DNA from 2 places in the Paracoccus zhejiangensis genome. Region 1 is predicted to be linked to the other one. Evidence: riboswitches for the same ligand, from Rfam matches in the RefSeq annotation. Region 1 holds a riboswitch; the other holds the start of a gene.
The links. A riboswitch is a leader RNA that binds a small molecule or an ion and turns the genes downstream of it on or off. The one in region 1 is predicted to bind cobalamin.
Positions count from the first base shown of each region.

Region 2: another riboswitch for cobalamin. It lies ahead of CX676_RS07130 (TonB-dependent receptor plug domain-containing protein); the one in region 1 lies ahead of CX676_RS20010 (energy-coupling factor ABC transporter permease).

Region 1 covers NZ_CP025431.1:146,831-155,325, forward strand. Annotated here, with positions in the region: gene CX676_RS19985 (cobalt-precorrin-6A reductase) at 1-649, opposite strand, end outside; gene cbiE (precorrin-6y C5,15-methyltransferase (decarboxylating) subunit CbiE) at 648-1,841, shown strand; gene CX676_RS19995 (cobalamin biosynthesis protein) at 1,823-2,203, shown strand; gene cobM (precorrin-4 C(11)-methyltransferase) at 2,200-2,979, shown strand; gene CX676_RS20005 (cobyrinate a,c-diamide synthase) at 2,976-4,313, shown strand; cobalamin riboswitch at 4,355-4,571, shown strand; gene CX676_RS20010 (energy-coupling factor ABC transporter permease) at 4,606-5,277, shown strand; gene cobF (precorrin-6A synthase (deacetylating)) at 5,351-6,109, shown strand; gene CX676_RS20020 (ExeM/NucH family extracellular endonuclease) at 6,196-8,495, shown strand, end outside.
Region 2 covers NZ_CP025430.1:1,443,122-1,451,616, reverse strand. Annotated here, with positions in the region: gene parA (ParA family partition ATPase) at 1-516, shown strand, start outside; gene CX676_RS07145 (ABC transporter ATP-binding protein) at 519-1,256, opposite strand; gene CX676_RS07140 (FecCD family ABC transporter permease) at 1,253-2,242, opposite strand; gene CX676_RS07135 (ABC transporter substrate-binding protein) at 2,239-3,042, opposite strand; gene CX676_RS07130 (TonB-dependent receptor plug domain-containing protein) at 3,029-4,861, opposite strand; cobalamin riboswitch at 4,993-5,183, opposite strand; gene CX676_RS07125 (NAD-dependent deacylase) at 5,210-5,893, opposite strand; gene CX676_RS07120 (hypothetical protein) at 5,901-6,203, opposite strand; gene CX676_RS07115 (heavy-metal-associated domain-containing protein) at 6,389-6,574, opposite strand; gene CX676_RS07110 (HAD family hydrolase) at 6,626-7,312, shown strand; gene CX676_RS07105 (DMT family transporter) at 7,309-8,193, shown strand; gene CX676_RS07100 (hypothetical protein) at 8,190-8,495, opposite strand, start outside.

The DNA.
Region 1 (8,495 bases):
CCGGCAGCTTGAGCGCACGGGCGGCGATGAGCTTGGCCTCGGCCCCGCTGCCGCCGGCATTCTTGGCGACGAGATGGGTGATGGCGTGGGTTCTGAGCAGCGCCAGATCGCCCGCTTCGGTAAAGGGGCCGCGGTCGAGGATCACATGGGTATCGGGCAGGGGCAGCGGACCGGCGGGCGGATCGACGTGGCGCAGCAGGTAATGGTGCTGCGGTCTAGCCGCGAAGGTTGCGATATTCTGCCGACCGATCGCCAGAAACACCCGCGCCGGCTTTTCGGGCAGGGCCGCGACGGCCGCATCCATGTCGCCAACACGGGTCCAGTCATCGCCGGGGGTCTCCGTCCAGCCGGGGCGTTCAAAGGCCATCAGCGGAATGCCAGTGGCCTCCGCCGCCGCCACGGCATTGCGGCTCATCGCTGCTGCAAAGGGATGGGTGGCGTCGATCAGATGGGTGAAACCGCCCGCGCGCAGGAACTCGGCCAGCCCCTCGGCCCCGCCGAAACCGCCTACGCGCAGCGGCAAGGGCTGCGCCCTCGGCGCCTCGGTGCGACCGGCATAGGAGAAAAGCGCGGGAATACCAGCAGCCGCCAGCGCCCCGGCCAGTTGGCTCGCTTCGGTCGTTCCACCCAAGAGAAGGATGCGCGTCATGGCTGAGCCCTGGTTGTCGATCATCGGTCTGGGCGAAGATGGCCCGGCGGGGCTGACCGAGGCAAGCCGGGCCGCGCTGGCCGAGGCGGAAATCGTCTTCGGCGGGCCACGGCACCTGGCGCTGGTGGATGCGGGGGCGCGCGGGCAGGCTTGGCCGGTGCCGTTTTCGCTGGCCCCGGTGCTGGCGGCGCGGGGGCGCAGGGTGGCGGTGCTGGCCTCGGGCGATCCGTTCTGGCACGGCGCGGGTGGCTCGCTGATGGCCGATCTTCACCCCGGGGAATGGCAGTCCTTTCCGGTGCCATCCAGTTTCGCGCTGGCGGCGAACCGGCTTGGCTGGCGGCTGGAAGAGGTTACCTGCCACGGTCTGCACGCCGCGCCCTTTGAACGCCTGTTGCGGCAGATGGGGCGGGGGCAACGGCTGATCTGCACGCTGCGGGACGGCGCGGCGGCGGGGGAACTGGCGGGCTGGCTGGTGGGGCAGGGTGCTGGCGATGCGCGGCTCTGGGTGTTGGAACGGCTCGGCGGTCCGGGCGAGCGCATCCGCAGCACCACGGCAGGCGGGTTCGACCTGTCCGGGATCGAGGCTCCGGTGATTGCCGCCATCGACATCGCCACGCCGGCGGGGCTGCCGCTGACCCCCGGCCTGCCCGACGCGCGCTTTGCCCATGACGGGCAGATCACCAAGCAGCCGGTCCGCGCGCTGACCCTCTGCGCGCTGGCGCCGCGCAAGGGCGCGCTGCTCTGGGATCTCGGCGCGGGGTCAGGGTCGATCTCGGTCGAATGGTGCCTGCAGGGCGGCCGGGCCATGGCGGTCGAGGCGCGGGTGGACCGCGCCCGGACCATCGCGCAGAACATCGACCGCTTTGGGTTGCAGGACCGGATGCAGGTGCTGACCGCGCGGATCGAGGGTGGCGCGCTGCCGGATGCCCTGAAAACCACCCGCCCCGATGCCGTCTTCATCGGCGGCGGCGCGGATGCCGCGCTGGTTCAGACGCTGTTCGACACATTACCCACCGGCACAAGGCTGGTGATGAACGCGGTGACGCTGGAGACCGAGGCGCTGGTGCTGGACGCGCAGACCCGGCGCGGCGGCGTGCTGATGCGGATCGAGCTGGCCCGCGCGACCCCCTTGGGCGGAATGCGCGGCTGGACCCCCGCGCGCCCGCTGGTGCAATGGAGCGTGGTCCTGTGATCGTCGCCGGGATCGGGCTGCGGGCTGCGGCCACGCTGGACGCCCTGCGCGCCGGCCTCGCACTGATGGGCGGGGTGCGGCTTTCGGCGCTCGCCACGCCGGAGGACAAGGCAGATCATCCCGCCTTGCGGGCGCTGGCCGATGAACTCGACCTGCCGCTGATCGCCGTGCCGCTGGCGGCGCTGCGCCTCCAGAACTGCGCGACAACGACCCCTAATCAACCCGACCGCTACGGCACCGGCTCGGTGGCCGAAGCCTCGGCGCTTGCGGCTTGCGGGCCGGGCGCAAGGCTGATCCGGCCCCGTGAGATCGCGCCGGGTGGCCTCGCCACGCTGGCGCTTGCAGAAGGAACCGACCCATGACCGTTCATTTCATCGGCGCGGGGCCGGGGGCGGCCGACCTCATCACCCTGCGCGGGCGCGACCTGATCGCGTCTTGCCCGGTCTGCCTCTATGCCGGTTCGCTGGTGCCCGAGGCGCTTTTGTCCCATTGCCCGCCCGGGGCAAAGATCGTGAACACTGCATCCCTCAGTCTCGATGCCATCATCGACGAAATCGCCGCGGCCCATGCGGCGGGGCAGGATGTGGCGCGGTTGCATTCGGGCGACCTGTCGATCTGGTCGGCCATGGGCGAACAATTGCGCCGGCTGCGCGCGCTGAACATCCCCTATGACGTGACCCCCGGCGTTCCCGCCTTTGCCGCCGCCGCCGCGGCACTCGGGGCGGAGCTGACCCTGCCCGGCGTGGCGCAATCGCTGGTCCTGACCCGCACCTCGGGCCGCGCTTCGGCCATGCCCGAGGGCGAGACGCTGGAGAACTTTGCCCGCACCGGGGCGACTTTGGCCATTCACCTGTCGGTGCATGTGCTCTCCGAGGTGCAGGAACGGCTGGTGCCGCATTACGGCCAGGACTGCCCGGTCGCCGTGGTGTTCCGCGCCAGCTGGCCCGACCAGCGCCTCTACCGCGCCACGCTGGCGACGCTGGATCCTGCCATTGGCGAGGGCGAGCGGACCGCGCTGATCCTCGTCGGCCCGGCGCTCGGGGCCGAGGATTTCGACGAAAGCCGCCTTTATGCCGGCGATTATGACCGCCGTTACCGCCCTGTCGGCACCAACCCGCGCTTCCCGGAGGCGCCATGACCGCGCCCGGCCTGATGATCGCCGCCCCGGCTTCGGGTACCGGCAAGACCACCGTGGCGCTTGGGCTTCTGGCCGCCTTTCGGGCGCAGGGCCTGAGCGTGCATCCGTTCAAGAGCGGGCCGGATTACATCGACCCGGCCTTTCACGCCGTGGCGGCGGGCCAGCCCTCGATGAACCTCGACAGCTGGGCCATGTCGCCCGGTCGCATCGCCATGCTGGCGCGCGGGGCCGAGGGGGCCGACCTGGTGCTGGCCGAAGGCTCGATGGGCCTTTTCGACGGGGTGGCGAAACCGGGCGAGACCGGCAGCGGTGCCAGTTCCGATCTGGCGGCTTTGAGCGGCTGGCCGGTCATTCTGGTCCTCGACGTCTCGGGCCAGGCGCAATCGGCGGCAGCGGCGGCGGCGGGTTTCGCGCGCTTTCGCAAGGATGTGCGGATCGGCGGCGTGATCCTGAACCGCGTCGCCTCGCCCCGGCACGAGGCGCTGACCCGCGCCGGCATGGCCGAGGCCGGGTTGACGGTTCTGGGCGCGCTGCCGCGCCGGCCCGATGTGGAACTGCCCGAGCGGCATCTGGGGCTGGTTCAGGCCGAGGAATTGCCGCGTCTGACTGCCATCCTTGAGGATCTGGCGGGCTTCATCGCCCAGCATTGCGACCTCGAGGCGATCCGGGCGCTGGCGGTGCGCGGCGCGTTCGCCGGCGCGGATGCCGCCCCCGTCCCGCCACCGGGCGAGCGGATCGCGCTGGCGCGGGATCAGGCGTTCTCGTTCATCTACCCGCATCTGTTGGCCGACTGGCGGGCCGGCGGGGCGACGATCCTGCCCTTCTCGCCCTTGGCGGACGAGGCGCCCGACGCCTCGGCCACGGTCTGCTGGCTGCCCGGCGGCTATCCCGAGCTTCATGCCGGGCGGCTGGCGGCGGCGGAAACCTTTCGCGCCGGGCTGACCCGCTTTGCCGAGACCCGCCCCGTTCATGGCGAATGCGGCGGCTATATGGCGCTGGGGGCCGGGCTGGTGGCGGCGGATGGCACGCGGCACCGGATGGCCGGGCTGTTGGGGCTGGAGACCAGCTATGCCAAGCGCCGGATGCATCTGGGCTATCGCCTTGCCGCGCGGGCGGCGCGGCCCTTGCCGGGCCTCGCGGACGCCGCTGGCCTGCGCGGTCATGAATTCCACTATGCCACCATCCTCGACCAGCCCGACGCGCCGCTGGCCGAGGTGCGTGATGCCAATGGCGATCTGGTGCCCGAGACCGGGTCGTTCCGCGACAGCGCCGGCGGCGGTCGGGTCAGCGGCACGTTCTTCCACCTGATCGCGCCAGCCAGTGCAATCGCCTGACAGGGAACCGGGAATCCGGCTTGACCCGCGTCCCGCCCCGGCGCAGAAAGATCGGACGAGGTGTCCCGGACCGCAAGGAACGGGGCTGAAACGGGAATGGGGAAGGGCGTCCCTGCAAGTGACGCCTGTGCCCCAGCCGCCCCCGCGACTGTAAGCGGAGAGCGGCCATCCGATTGCCACTGGCCCCCTTTGGGCCGGGAAGGCGGGTGGTCGCCATGATCCGCGAGCCAGGAGACCGGCCTCGACGCAATGAAACCCATCGGTCGTCGGGTGTGACGGCAAGGAGACAGACATGCATATCGAACCCGGCATCGTTGACGGTGCCAAGATCGTCCTCAGCTATGCCACCGCAGCCGGCGCCGCGGCGACCGGGCTGTTCATGCTGGGGCAGTCGACCCGGCAGAGCGGCCTCGCTTCGGTGGCGCTGCGCAGCGTGATCGCCACGGTCGCCACCTTCGGCTTCTTCCAGGTGCTGCCGCATTACCCGGTGGGGGTCAGCGAGGTGCACCTGATTCTCGGCTCGACCCTGTTCCTGATCCTCGGCGCCGGTCCGGCTGCACTGGGTCTGGCCATGGGCCTCTTGCTGCAGGGCCTATTCTTTGCACCCTTCGACCTGCCGCAATACGGCATGAACGTCACCACGCTCCTGGTCCCGCTCTTCGCCGTCGCCGTTCTCGCGCAGCGGATCATCCCGGCGGGCACGGCCTATGTCGATCTGCGCTATGCCGATGTGCTGAAACTCTCCTTCGCCTACCAGGGCGGCGTGGTGGCCTGGGTCGCCTTCTGGGCCTTCTACGGTCAGGGTGCCTCGGCGCTGGCCGGGATAGGGATGTTCGGCGCGGCCTATATCACCGTCGTGCTGATCGAGCCGCTGGTCGATCTGGCGATCCTCGCCGGTGCCAAGGCGCTGGCCGGGCGGATGCCCGCCTCGCTGGTCACGCCGCGGCTGCTTGCTTCGGCCTGATCCGACAGGCCAATCAGATCAGGGGCGCGGACCTGCGGGACCGCGCCCCTTTCTCATGACGCGCAGGCACCCCATGATCGAGCTTATTCTCATCGGCATCGGCACCGGCAATCCCGACCACCTGACTGCCGAGGCGGCGAAGGCGATGAACGCCTCCGACCTGATCCTTGTGCCCTTGAAGGGCGAGGACAAGTCCGATCTGGCCGGTCTCAGGCTGGCGATCTGCCGCGAGGCGCTGACCGATCCGGCAACGCGGGTCGAGACCTTTGACCTGCCCGTCCGCGATCCGGCGACGCCCGACTATCTCGCGCGGGTGCAGGACTGGCATGACGCCATTGCCGCCATCTGGGAGGATCGCATCCGCGCCCATCTTGACGCCGGCGGCGGGCCGCGCGTTGCCCTGCTGGTCTGGGGCGATCCCTCGCTTTACGACAGCACCCTGCGCATTGCCGAGCGGGTGGGCCGCCGCCTGCCGCTGACCTTGCGCGTCATCCCCGGCATCACCGCCATTCAGGCGCTTTGCGCCGCCCATGCCATCCCGCTGAACGATCTCGGCGCGCCCGTCACCATCACCACCGGCCGGCAATTGCGCGCGGGTGGCTGGCCCGAGGGGGCATCGACCATCGTTGTCATGCTGGATGCCGGCGGGGCCTTCGAGGCCCTTGACCCGGCGGGCCTGACCATCTGGTGGGGCGCCTATGTCGGCATGGCCGAGCAACTGCTGATCGCCGGTCCGCTCTCTGAGGTTGCGCCACAGATCATCGCCACGCGGTCCGAGGCGCGGGCGCGGCATGGCTGGATCATGGACATCTACCTGATCCGGCGCGGCTGAGACCTGCAGAGAATGCAAGGCTGGTCACAGCTTTGTCACCTGACTAGGGTCAAAGGGGTCAATGTCACGAGAACGGGAGAATCGTCATGGCCTCGAACCGCGCGCACAAGGGCAATGCAGCAGCTGACCGGGGAGGGCCGTCGCTGATCCTCGGCAACCAGCGGGGCAATCTGCTGGAGGGTGGCGCGGGCAAGGACATGATCCTTGGGCTGGGCGGCGATGACACCATCCGCGGCGGCGGCGGCGATGACCGCATCCTTGGCGGGCGTGGCAATGATACCGCCGTCTATGCCGGCGGGGTCGATGACTATGCGATCAGCCGACTTGGCGGCATTGTCCGGGTCGAGGCGCTGTCGGGCAACGAGGGCCGCGACTGGCTGCAATCGGTCGAGGCGCTCTATTTCGAGGGCGATGATTACACGCTGCATCTGGATGGCCGGAACAATGCCGTGCTGGCCGGGGATGATGCGGTGGCGGCGGGCGAGGACGGGGTTACCCTGATCGACACCGCCGATCTTCTGGCCAATGACCGCGAGTATGACGGTGACGCGCTGACCATTACCGGGGTTTCGGCTGCGGCCTCGGGTGCGGTGGTGACGCTGGAGGGCGGCCAGATCAGTTATGATCCGGGCGACCGCTTCGACCATCTGGCCGAGGGCGAGACGGCGACCGACAGCTTTACCTATACCGTCGATGACGGGAAGGGCGGCACCGATACGGCGACCGTGACTGTCACCATCACTGGCCAGAATGACGCGCCCACGCTGACCGCCACCACCAGCGTCACCGTGGCCGAGAACCAGACCGCCGTGCCCGCCGGCCTCTCGGCCACGGACCCAGACAGCAGCGACCTGACCTATGCAATCAGCGGCGGGGCCGATGCGGCGCTGTTCCAGATCGACCCCGAGACCGGCGAGTTGAGCTTCATCACCGCGCCGGATTACGAGAACCCCGGCGATGCGGGCGGCGACAATATCTATGACGTGACCGTCAGCGTCACCGATGGCGCGGGCGCCAGCGACAGCGCCGATATATCGGTGACGGTCGAGGACGTGACCGAGACGCCGCCGATCGTCGCCCGGATCAACGAAATTCACTATGACAATGCCGGCACCGATGCGGGGGAGTTCATCGAGGTCCGAGTCAACGCGGGCGATGATGCCTCGGGTCTGTCGGTCGAGCTCTATAACGGCAGCAATGGCGGGGTCTACGGCACGCTCTCCATCGCCGATGCGACGATGACCAGCGACGGCACGCATGATTTCTATGTCTGGAACCTGCCCGCGAACGGGTTGCAGAACGGCGCGCCGGACGGGATGGCGCTGGTGAATGGCGGCGAGGTGGTCGAATTCCTCAGCTACGAGGGCGAGATGACCGCAACCGGCGGCGCGGCGAATGGCCTGACCTCGACCGATATCGGCGTCTCCGAGCCGAGCGATACGCCCCTCGGCCAATCCTTGCAGCGGAACGAGGATGGCAGCTGGCGCGCGCCGGAAACCGCGACGGCAGGCGCCAGCAATGACGCCGCCGAGCCTGAATTCGCGGCGCGGATCAACGAATTTCACTATGACAATGCCGGCACCGATACCGGCGAGTTCGTCGAGGTAAGGGTGACGGCGGGCGGCGATGCCTCTGGCCTGTCGGTGGAACTCTATAACGGCGGCAATGGCTCGGTTTACGGCACGTTGTCGATTGCCAATGCCACGATGACAAGCGATGGCACCCATGATTTCTATGTCTGGGACCTGCCGGCCAACGGGTTGCAGAACGGTGCGCCGGACGGGATGGCGCTGGTGAATGCTGGCGAGGTGGTGGAATTCCTCAGCTACGAGGGCCAGATGACCGCCGCAAGCGGCACGGCGGCAGGCATGACCTCGACCGATATCGGCGTGGCGGAAACCGGTGGCGATGCGCCGGGCCTGTCGCTGCAGCGCGATGCGGAGGGGAACTGGTCTGCACCCGCCGAGGCGACCAAGGGCGCAGCCAATGCGGGCGATGGCGGCGGCGAGACCGCGACGCCGCAGCTGATTTCCTTCATCCAGGGGTCAACCGATGCCTCGACGCTGATCGGCCAGCGGGTCGAGGTGACGGCGGTGGTCGTCCATATCGCGGCGAACGGCTTCTACCTGCAGGAGGAAGACGCCGATGCCGATCTCGACGCGCTGACCTCGGAAGGGATTTTTGTTTTCACCGGCGGCGGCGAGGCGGTGGCGCTTGGCGATCTGGTGCAGCTTGACGGCACCGTCACCGAATTCGGCGGGCTGACCGAGCTGACCGCCGTGTCGGACGTCATGATCATGTCCAGCGGCAACGAGCTGCCGACGGCGGCGACCGTCGAACTCTCGCCCGAGGGCTTCAACTATGAATCGGTCGAGGGGATGCGGGT
Region 2 (8,495 bases), on a different replicon from region 1:
ACCGACCCGCAGGGCAGCATGGGCCGCTGGTTCATGGAGCGCAGCGAGCATTATGCCGAGGACGAGGCGCTGGATTTCTCGACCTCCTCGGCCTGGGGCGCGTCCTACGAATCCGAGAAGCTGAAGAAGCGCTTCGATTACGTCATCATCGACACGCCACCCAAGATCGACAGTGACCTGCGCCCGGCGCTGCGGGTGGCCGATCTGGTGATCGTGCCGGTCGCCTCGAGCCATGTGGACCTGTGGGCGACCGAGGGCGTGCTGGATCTGGCGCGGCGCGAGAAGGCGCCGGTGCTGATCGTGCTCAATCGCACCAAGGCCGGGACGCGGCTCGGCGCCGAGATCGCCGAGAAATGCGCGGAACTGGGCGCCGAGATCGCGGCGACGCAACTGGCCAACCGTGTGGCCTATGCCGAGACGCTGGGGCAGGGTCTGGGTGCGGCGGAAAAGCCCAAGGCCACCCCGGCGCGGGTCGAGATCGAGGCGCTGACCGACGAGATTCTCGCCAAGCGCTAGGCTCAGATCGGCAGGATGGCCGGGCCGTGCGGGGTGTCGATGCGGTGAACGCTGATGCCGAAGGCGCGGCTCAGGTTCTCCGCCGTCAGAACCTCGCCCGGCGCACCATCGGCCAGCACCTCGCCGCCCGCCAGCAGCACCAGACGGGTGCAGAACCGCGCCGCCAGCCCCAGGTCGTGGATCGAGGCGAGGATGCAGTGGCCTTCGCCCGCCAGCGCGCGGAAAAGCCGCAGGCAGGCCAGTTGCTGCGCCGGATCCAGCCCCGCCACCGGCTCATCGGCCAGAAGCAGCGGGGTTTCCTGTGCCAGCGCCCTAGCGATCAGCGCGCGGCCCTGCTCGCCCCCTGACAGCCGCGTGGCGGTGCGGGCGCGGAACGGTTCCAGCCCCATGCGGGAAATGGCCGCGTCGATGGCGGCGCGATCCTCGGCCCCGCTGGCACCGGGCCAGGGGATGCGGCCAAGCGCCACCAGGTTCTCGACGCTGATCGGCCAGGCGATCTCGCGCGATTGCGGCAGATAGGCGGCGCGGTGGGCACGGTCACGGGCCGAGAGGGCGGCCAGATTCGAACGGCCTACAAAGGGGATCAACCCCAGTGCCGCTTCCATCAGTGTCGATTTCCCGGCACCGTTCGGCCCCAGAAGGCCCACGAACTCGCCCGGCTCGACGCTGAGCGAGACCCCGCGCAGAACCGGGCGGTTGCGGCGGGTGACGGACAGGTTTTCGAGGGTCAGGAGGCTCATCCGAGGCCCCCGCGCGACCGTGTTTTCCAGATCAGGTGCAGGAACAGCGGCGCGCCGACCAGTGCGGTCAGCACGCCCAGCTTCAGGTCGCGCTCGGGCAGGATCAGCCGCACGGCAATATCGGCGGCCAGCACCATCGCCGCCCCGCCAAGCGCCGAGGCCGGCAACAGCCGCGAGGGTTGGGCGCCGACCAACGGGCGCAAGAGATGCGGCACCACCAGCCCGACGAAGCCGATGGTGCCCGCCACCGCCGTCGCCGGTCCGATCATCAGCGCCACGCCCGCAACCAGCAGCCAGCGCAGCCGTCCGGGTGCGATGCCCATGGCGGCGGCGGCGCTTTCGCCGAGGGTCAGCGCGTCGAGGCCGCGGCCAAGACGCATCAGGATCAGCCCGCCGAGGATCATCACCGGCAAAGCCAGCGCCACATGCAGCATCGAACGATCCGCCAGCGAGCCCATCAGCCAGAAGACGATCTCGTTCGCCGCATAGGGATTGGGCGAGAGGTTCAGCACCAGCTGCGTCCCCGCCCCGGCCAGCGCCGAGATGGCGATGCCGGCGAGGATCAGCGTCACCGAGCCACCGCGCGGACCGGCCAGCGCCATCAGCACCGCCACGCCCAAGGCAGCACCGGCCAGCGCCATCAGCGGCAGGCCAAGGGCGAGGCTGGCCGACAGCCCGATCTGGATGGCGATGACCGCGCCAAGCGCCGCCATGCCGCTGACCCCGATCAGCCCCGGCTCGGCCAGCGGGTTTCGCAGATAGCCTTGCAACGCCGCGCCCGAGAGACCAAGCGCCGCGCCAACGCCCACACCCAGAAGCGCGCGGGGCAGGCGGATCTCGCGCATCACGATGGGCAAGGGGCCGTCACCGCCAAGGATCAGCGCGCGGATCCCCTCGACGAAGCCGATGCCCGCCGGGCCGGTTGTCAGCGAGACGAGGAACAGCAGCGCCACCAGCGCCGCGAGGGCGAGCATCAGACGGCTCATTGCAGCGCCTCGATGGCATCGAGCACGAAAGGCGTGCCGCAGACCCAGTCGCGGTCGGTCACCTCGGCCATGCCGGGGGCCGCCTGTTGCAGCGCCGGGTGGTCCAGAATGGCCTCGGACCGCGACTGTCCGGGCCATTTCGCCCCGGTGATCAGCCGGTCGGGCTCGGACATGACCAGCAGTTCCAAGGGCAGGGCGGTGGTCGTCTCGATGCCGTAATCGCCGGCGATATTGTCGTAACCCGCCGCCTCGACAATCGCCCCGGCCAGCGTCGAACGCCCCGAGGTGAAGCCATTGGCATAATACAGCGCCGCCCGGCCATGCGTGGCGTCCTTGGCCAGCGCCGCAAGCCCCGCATCGAAATCTTCGATCAGCCGCGCGGCCTCGGCCTCGCGACCGAGCCAGTTTCCGATCTGGCTGATCTGCGCGCGGATGGCGTCGAAATCCTCGGCAGGCGGCAGCACCTCGACCCGGATCGCCAGCCGGCGCAGCATCGCCACCGCCGGCCCCGAGGCATATTGCCCGGCAATCACCAGATCGGGCCGCATCAGGTAGATCTCTTCGGCGCGGCCGTAATTCGGTGGATAGGCCGCCGCCACTTCGGCCATCGGCGACATGTTCGGGTCAGCCGCCAGATCGCTGACCGACACGAGTTGCCCCGGCGCCGCCAGCAGCATGGCGATCTGGTCGGTGCAGAGGTTCATCGACACCACCCGCCGGGGCGCCTCAGCCCCCGCGACCGCCGGCAGGGCGACGACCAGCGCCGCCGCCACACCGCGGACCAGATCAGAACTCCGCACGGATCCCCGCGAAGAGGGCGCGGCCCGAGGTGCCGTAGCCGCGCAGCACCTGGTAGTCCTGGTCGAACAGGTTCTCGACCCGCAGATAGCCGGTCGACCGGCCGGTCAGGTCATATTCGACCGAGGCATCGACCAGCGTATAGCTGGGCATTTCCGCCCCGCGATCGACCAAGCCCGAGGCATGGGTCAGCCCCAGCCCGAAGCGCGAGCGGTCCGAGATGTCGCCGTCGAGCCGCAGGTTCAGCACCCGCTCGGGCACCCGTTCCAACTGTTGGCCGTCGGGGCGCTCGGTATCGGTATAGGTGAAGTTGCCGCTGAGCCGCAGCCGGTCGTTCAGCGGCGTTTCACCCGACAGCTCGATCCCCTGACTGCGCGTGTCGCCGGGGATCTGTTCGTAGTGGAAGGTCGCATAGGAATAGTCGATCAGATCGGTCACGACCGAGTGGAAGGCGGTTGCGCGCAGGGTCGCGCCATTGGCAAAGCTGCGCTCGACGCCGATCTCGCCACCCTTGGCGGTTTCCGGCGTCAGGTCGGGCGTGCCGGCCCAGAAGCTGTAAAGCTCGTAGGGCGAGGGGGCGCGATAGCCGGTGCCCCAATTGGCGCGGAGCGTCCAGTTGTCATCTGGGCGCCAGGCCAGCGCCAGCCGGCCCGTGGCCTCGCTGCCGAATTGCGAATTGTGGTCGTGGCGCAGCGACAGGGCCAGATCCAGCCGGTCGTTGGGCGTATAGCGCGCCTCGGCAAAGGCCGAATTGGTGATGTAACCGGCATCGGTGCTGTCGCCCTGGAACTCCTCGCGGCTATGGGCCGCGCCCCAGGCCAGCACCACCTGCGGGTTCAGATCGACCGAGCCCTTGTATTCCAGCTCGGTCCGCTCGCCCTCGAAGGGATAGGTGAAGCCGTCATAGGTTTCCTGCCGCGAGGTCTCGCTGCGCTGCAGGGCCAGCCCGTGGCGGATGCCGCCGGCGTCGTAATCGGCATAGATCCGGCCACCGCGCAGGATGCCGTTGCTGGCATCGGCGCCATCTTCCAGCACCGGGAAATCGCCATCGGTCTCGGCCTCGGTCTTCTGCCAGAAGCCGGCGGCGCCGATGGTCAGGGCGTCGTTGACATCATAGCGGCCCGACAGCGTGGCGCGGGTGGCGCGGGCGCCATCGTCCTCGCGGTTGCCATCGGCCTCGTCCGCGACCGAGAAGCCATCAGTGTCGAGATGCTGAACCGTGAAGGCCAGCGCATGACGCTCGCCGGAAGTGGTGATGCTATAGGCCGCCCGCTTGGTGTTGTAGCTGCCATATTCCAGAGTCGCGCGCTGGCGGGTGCCGGGTTCGGTTGCATCCAGCGTGCTGATGGCGATGACCCCGCCGATGGCCTCGGAGCCGTAAAGCGCCGATTGCGCGCCCTTCAACACCTCGATCCGGGCGATGTCACCGGTCATCATCGCGCCGGGATCAAAGCGGATCTGGGTCGAGGAGGGGTCCGACACGTCGATCCCGTCGACCAGCACCTTCACATATTGCCCGGCAAGGCCACGGATACGCAGGGTCGACTGGGTACCGAAGCCGCCATTGGCGGTGGCCGAGATGCCGGGCAGGGTGGCCAGGTAGTCGGTCAGGCGCAGGGTGCCGTCGCGCTGAAGTTCCTCCTGCGTCACGACCTCGACCGTGGCGCCGGTGCGGCCCAGTTCGGCCTCGGTCTGATAGGCGTAGAGCGTGATCTCGGGCAGCACGTAATCGGCCGGCGGCAGCGCGGCCCCCTGCGCGGCGGCGAGGCCGGCAAGGGCGGTCAGCGCGGTCGAGGCGGCCAAAAGATGGCGGAGTTGCATCGGTTCGGTCCTTCAGGGCGCCCGGTCGTTGCGGGCGGGGATGGGTGATCCGGTGGGAAGGCGTTTCCGGCCGGACGGGTCAATGAACCACCGCGACGGACAAACCGTTTCGCACATGCGCCCCGCATGTGGTCAGGGTGATGGCCTTGGCAGGTCTCCTGGCTTCGCGGGTCGGGGCTTGGCCGGGTCTTCCCATCCGCAACCGCGAACAGTGACATGTCCGGCCTCGCTCGCCGCTGACAGTTGCGGGGGCAGCCGCGGAATTGCACCGCGTTCCCTTTTCACCGGGATCACTCCCGGAACCGAGGCAGGGCGGGGATTAACCGAAGCCGCGAAACGGGGCAAGAACTATCGGCGGCCGAGCCCGGCCACCCAGTTCGGCACCGTCTCGCTGGCCGGGCCGATGATGCGCTTGGCAAAATCGCGGGCATTGGCGCTGGCGGCGAGGTTCAGTTCCACGCAGGGGATGCCCCGGCGGGCGGCGTGCTGGGCAAAGCCGGCGGCGGGATAGACATTGCCCGAGGTGCCGATGGCGGCGAAAAGATCGGCTTCCTCCAGCGCCTGCCAGATCCGCTCCATGTGATAGGGCATCTCGCCGAACCAGACGATATCGGGGCGGGTGGCGGCGGCGCCGCAGGAGGGGCAGGGATCGGCGGGCTGCATGACCAAAGGCGCCGGCCAGCGATGGCCGCAGGCGGCGCAGAGGGCGCGGGTCAACTCGCCATGCATGTGGATGACATCCGCGCTGCCGCCGCGCTCGTGCAGGTTGTCGACATTCTGGGTGATCAGCGTCAGGTCATGCGACTGCGCCAGATCGGCCAGCGCGCGATGGGCCGGGTTCGGCTGAACCTCGGCCAGCCGGGCGCGGCGCTGGTTGTAGAAGCGGTGGACCAGGTCGGGGTCGCGTTCGAAGGCCTCGGGCGTCGCCACGTCCTCGACCCGGTGGTTTTCCCACAAGCCATCGGCGGCGCGAAAGGTCGCAAGCCCGCTTTCGGCGGAAATGCCCGCCCCGGTCAGAACGGCGATGCGCAACGCCGGCTCAGCGGCAATAGGCCTCGGCACTGCTGGCAAAGCGCTTGTAGCGCGACCAGAAGGCGTTGTCGGCGTCGCTTTTCGACATGCGGACCTCTTGCGCCTTGTGCGGCTCGCGGAAGAAGCCGGCGGCACGGCGCTGGTCGGACCGCGACAGCGTCTGGTTCGCCACCTGCTGGATGCAGCCGCAGAGCGGCGCATTGCCACGCGCGCGGTCCGAGCGCACGCAGGCGCTGTCGATCGGGCCGGCCATGGCCAAAGGGGTGGTCAGCACGACGGCGGCGGCCGCAATGATGATGCGGTTGAGCATTGGGACTGTCTCCTCGGTTCCTCGTCATCGGATGCCGCGGGCTTGTCGCCCGTCTCCTTTGGCACCGTCATGCCCCCAGATATAGCAAATTCCGGGGCGTCGCTCAATCTCTTGGGTATAACCCATTGGTCAGGGGCGGGCCGCCCGCAACATCAATATCTTGTGGCGTCGCGGCCCCGCGCGGATCAGGCCGGCTCGGGCGAATAGCCGGCGCCGCGGATCGCCGCCTCGGCCTCGGTCGCGTTGATTCCCTCGACCCGGACGCGCTTCGTCTCAAGGTCGATCTGCGCCGTGCCGCCGGCCTCGGTGACAGCTTCCTCGATCGCCGCCTTGCAATGGCCGCAGGTCATGTCGGAAACGGTGAACTCCATCGGATATCCTTTCGCTTGACGGCCCCGCACGGGCCGGCCACACCCGCGGGCATGGAATGGATCGGTTTCGACGCAGATGACACGCTTTGGGAAAACGAGACGTTTTTCCGCAGCACCCAGGCTGGCTTCGCCCGCCTGCTCGAGGGCCATGCGCCACCCGAGCGCATTGCCGCGCATCTCTTCGACACCGAATGCCGCAATCTGGCGCGTTACGGTTACGGCATCAAGGGCTTCATGCTGTCGATGGTGCAGACCGCGCTGGAGCTGACCGAGAACCGCCTGCCGGGCGAGGCGGTGGCGGAAATTCTGGCAATGGGGCAGGAGATGCTCGCCCATCCGGTGCATCTGCTGGAGGGCGCGGCGGGGGCGGTCGAGGCGCTGTCGGACCGCCGCCGCATCCTCATCACCAAGGGTGACGTGCTGGATCAGGAGCGCAAGATCGCGCTGTCGGGTCTGGCCGAGCGGTTCGACGCCATCGAGATCGTCCAGCACAAGACGCCCGATGCCTATGCCGCCGTCTTTGCCCGCCACGGCATCACCCCGGACCGTTTTCTGATGGCCGGCAATTCGATGAATTCGGACGTCCTGCCGGTGCTTCAGGCCGGCGGCAATGCGGTGCTGATCCCGCATGATCTGACCTGGCTGCACGAGCAGGGCGATGACCCCGATCATCCGCGCTTTCACCGGCTGGAGCGCATCGCCGACCTGCCGGCCCTTGTCGCGAAGCTGACCCCATGACCGGCAATGCCCGCGCGGCGGGGCTGATGGTCTTGGGCATGGCCTTCTTCGCCATCGAGGACCTGCTGCTGAAGCTGTTGGCCGTGCGGCTGAGCATCGGCGAGGTGCTGTTCCTGCATGGCGCGCTGGGGGCGGTGCTGTTCGCGCTTCTGATCCGGTTGCGCGGTCAGCCGACTGGCTGGCAGGGCGCGCGGCGACCTGTGGTGCTGCTGCGCAGTCTGGGCGAGGGGCTGACGGCGCTGACCTTTGTGGCGGCGCTGGCGCTAGGCGATCTGGCCTCGGTCTCGGCCATCACCCAGGCGCTGCCGCTGGCCATGACCATGGGCGGGGCGCTGATCCTGGGCGAGCATGTCGGCTGGCGGCGCTGGCTGTCGGTGGCACTTGGCTTTCTGGGCGTGTTGATGATCATGCGGCCGGGGACCGAGGCCTTTCACCCCGCGGCCCTGCTGGCGCTCGCCTCGGTCTTCTTCGCGGCGATGCGCGACCTGACCACGCGGCGGGTGCCGGTCGATGTCGGATCGGGCCTTCTGACCATCACCGCCTTCACCGCCATCGCCCTGTCGGGGCTGGTGCTGATGGCGGTTGAGGGGCAGGGGCTGCGGATGCTGGACCTGAACCAGTGGCTGCTGCTTCTGGCCTGCGTCTTCGTCGGGCTGGCGGGCTATCAGGCCATGGTCGTGTCGGTGCGGCTGGCCGATCTGTCGCTGATCGCGCCCTTCCGCTATACGCGGCTGGTCTTTGCGCTGATCCTCGCCGTGCTTGTGCTGCGCGAGCGCCCCGATCTTTGGACCCTCGCCGGGGCCGGGGTGATCGTGCTGTCGGGCGTCTATGCGATGTGGCGCGAGGCGCAGCTGCGCCGGCGGGCGGCGCGGCGGGCCTAGTCGGCTGATGCACGCGGATCGCTGGCAAGGCAGGGGTCCAGCATCACCCGCCGCCCCTCGGCCCGGATGAAGCCGCCGGCCAAGACCGCTCCGTCGCCCGGCTCAAAATCGCCGGTCTCGTAGGTGACGCAGAGCACCTGCACTTCTGCTGCCTCACACAGCACCAGGTAGGCCAGCACCCCGTCGCTTTCGACCGCGCTCAGCCTTCCGCGCACCGTCAGGCTGATCCGCTCCCCGGTCTCGGGCGCGTAGCCGACCCAGTCAGGCAGGGTGGCGCAGGTGGCGGCGCGGTCGGCCAGCGC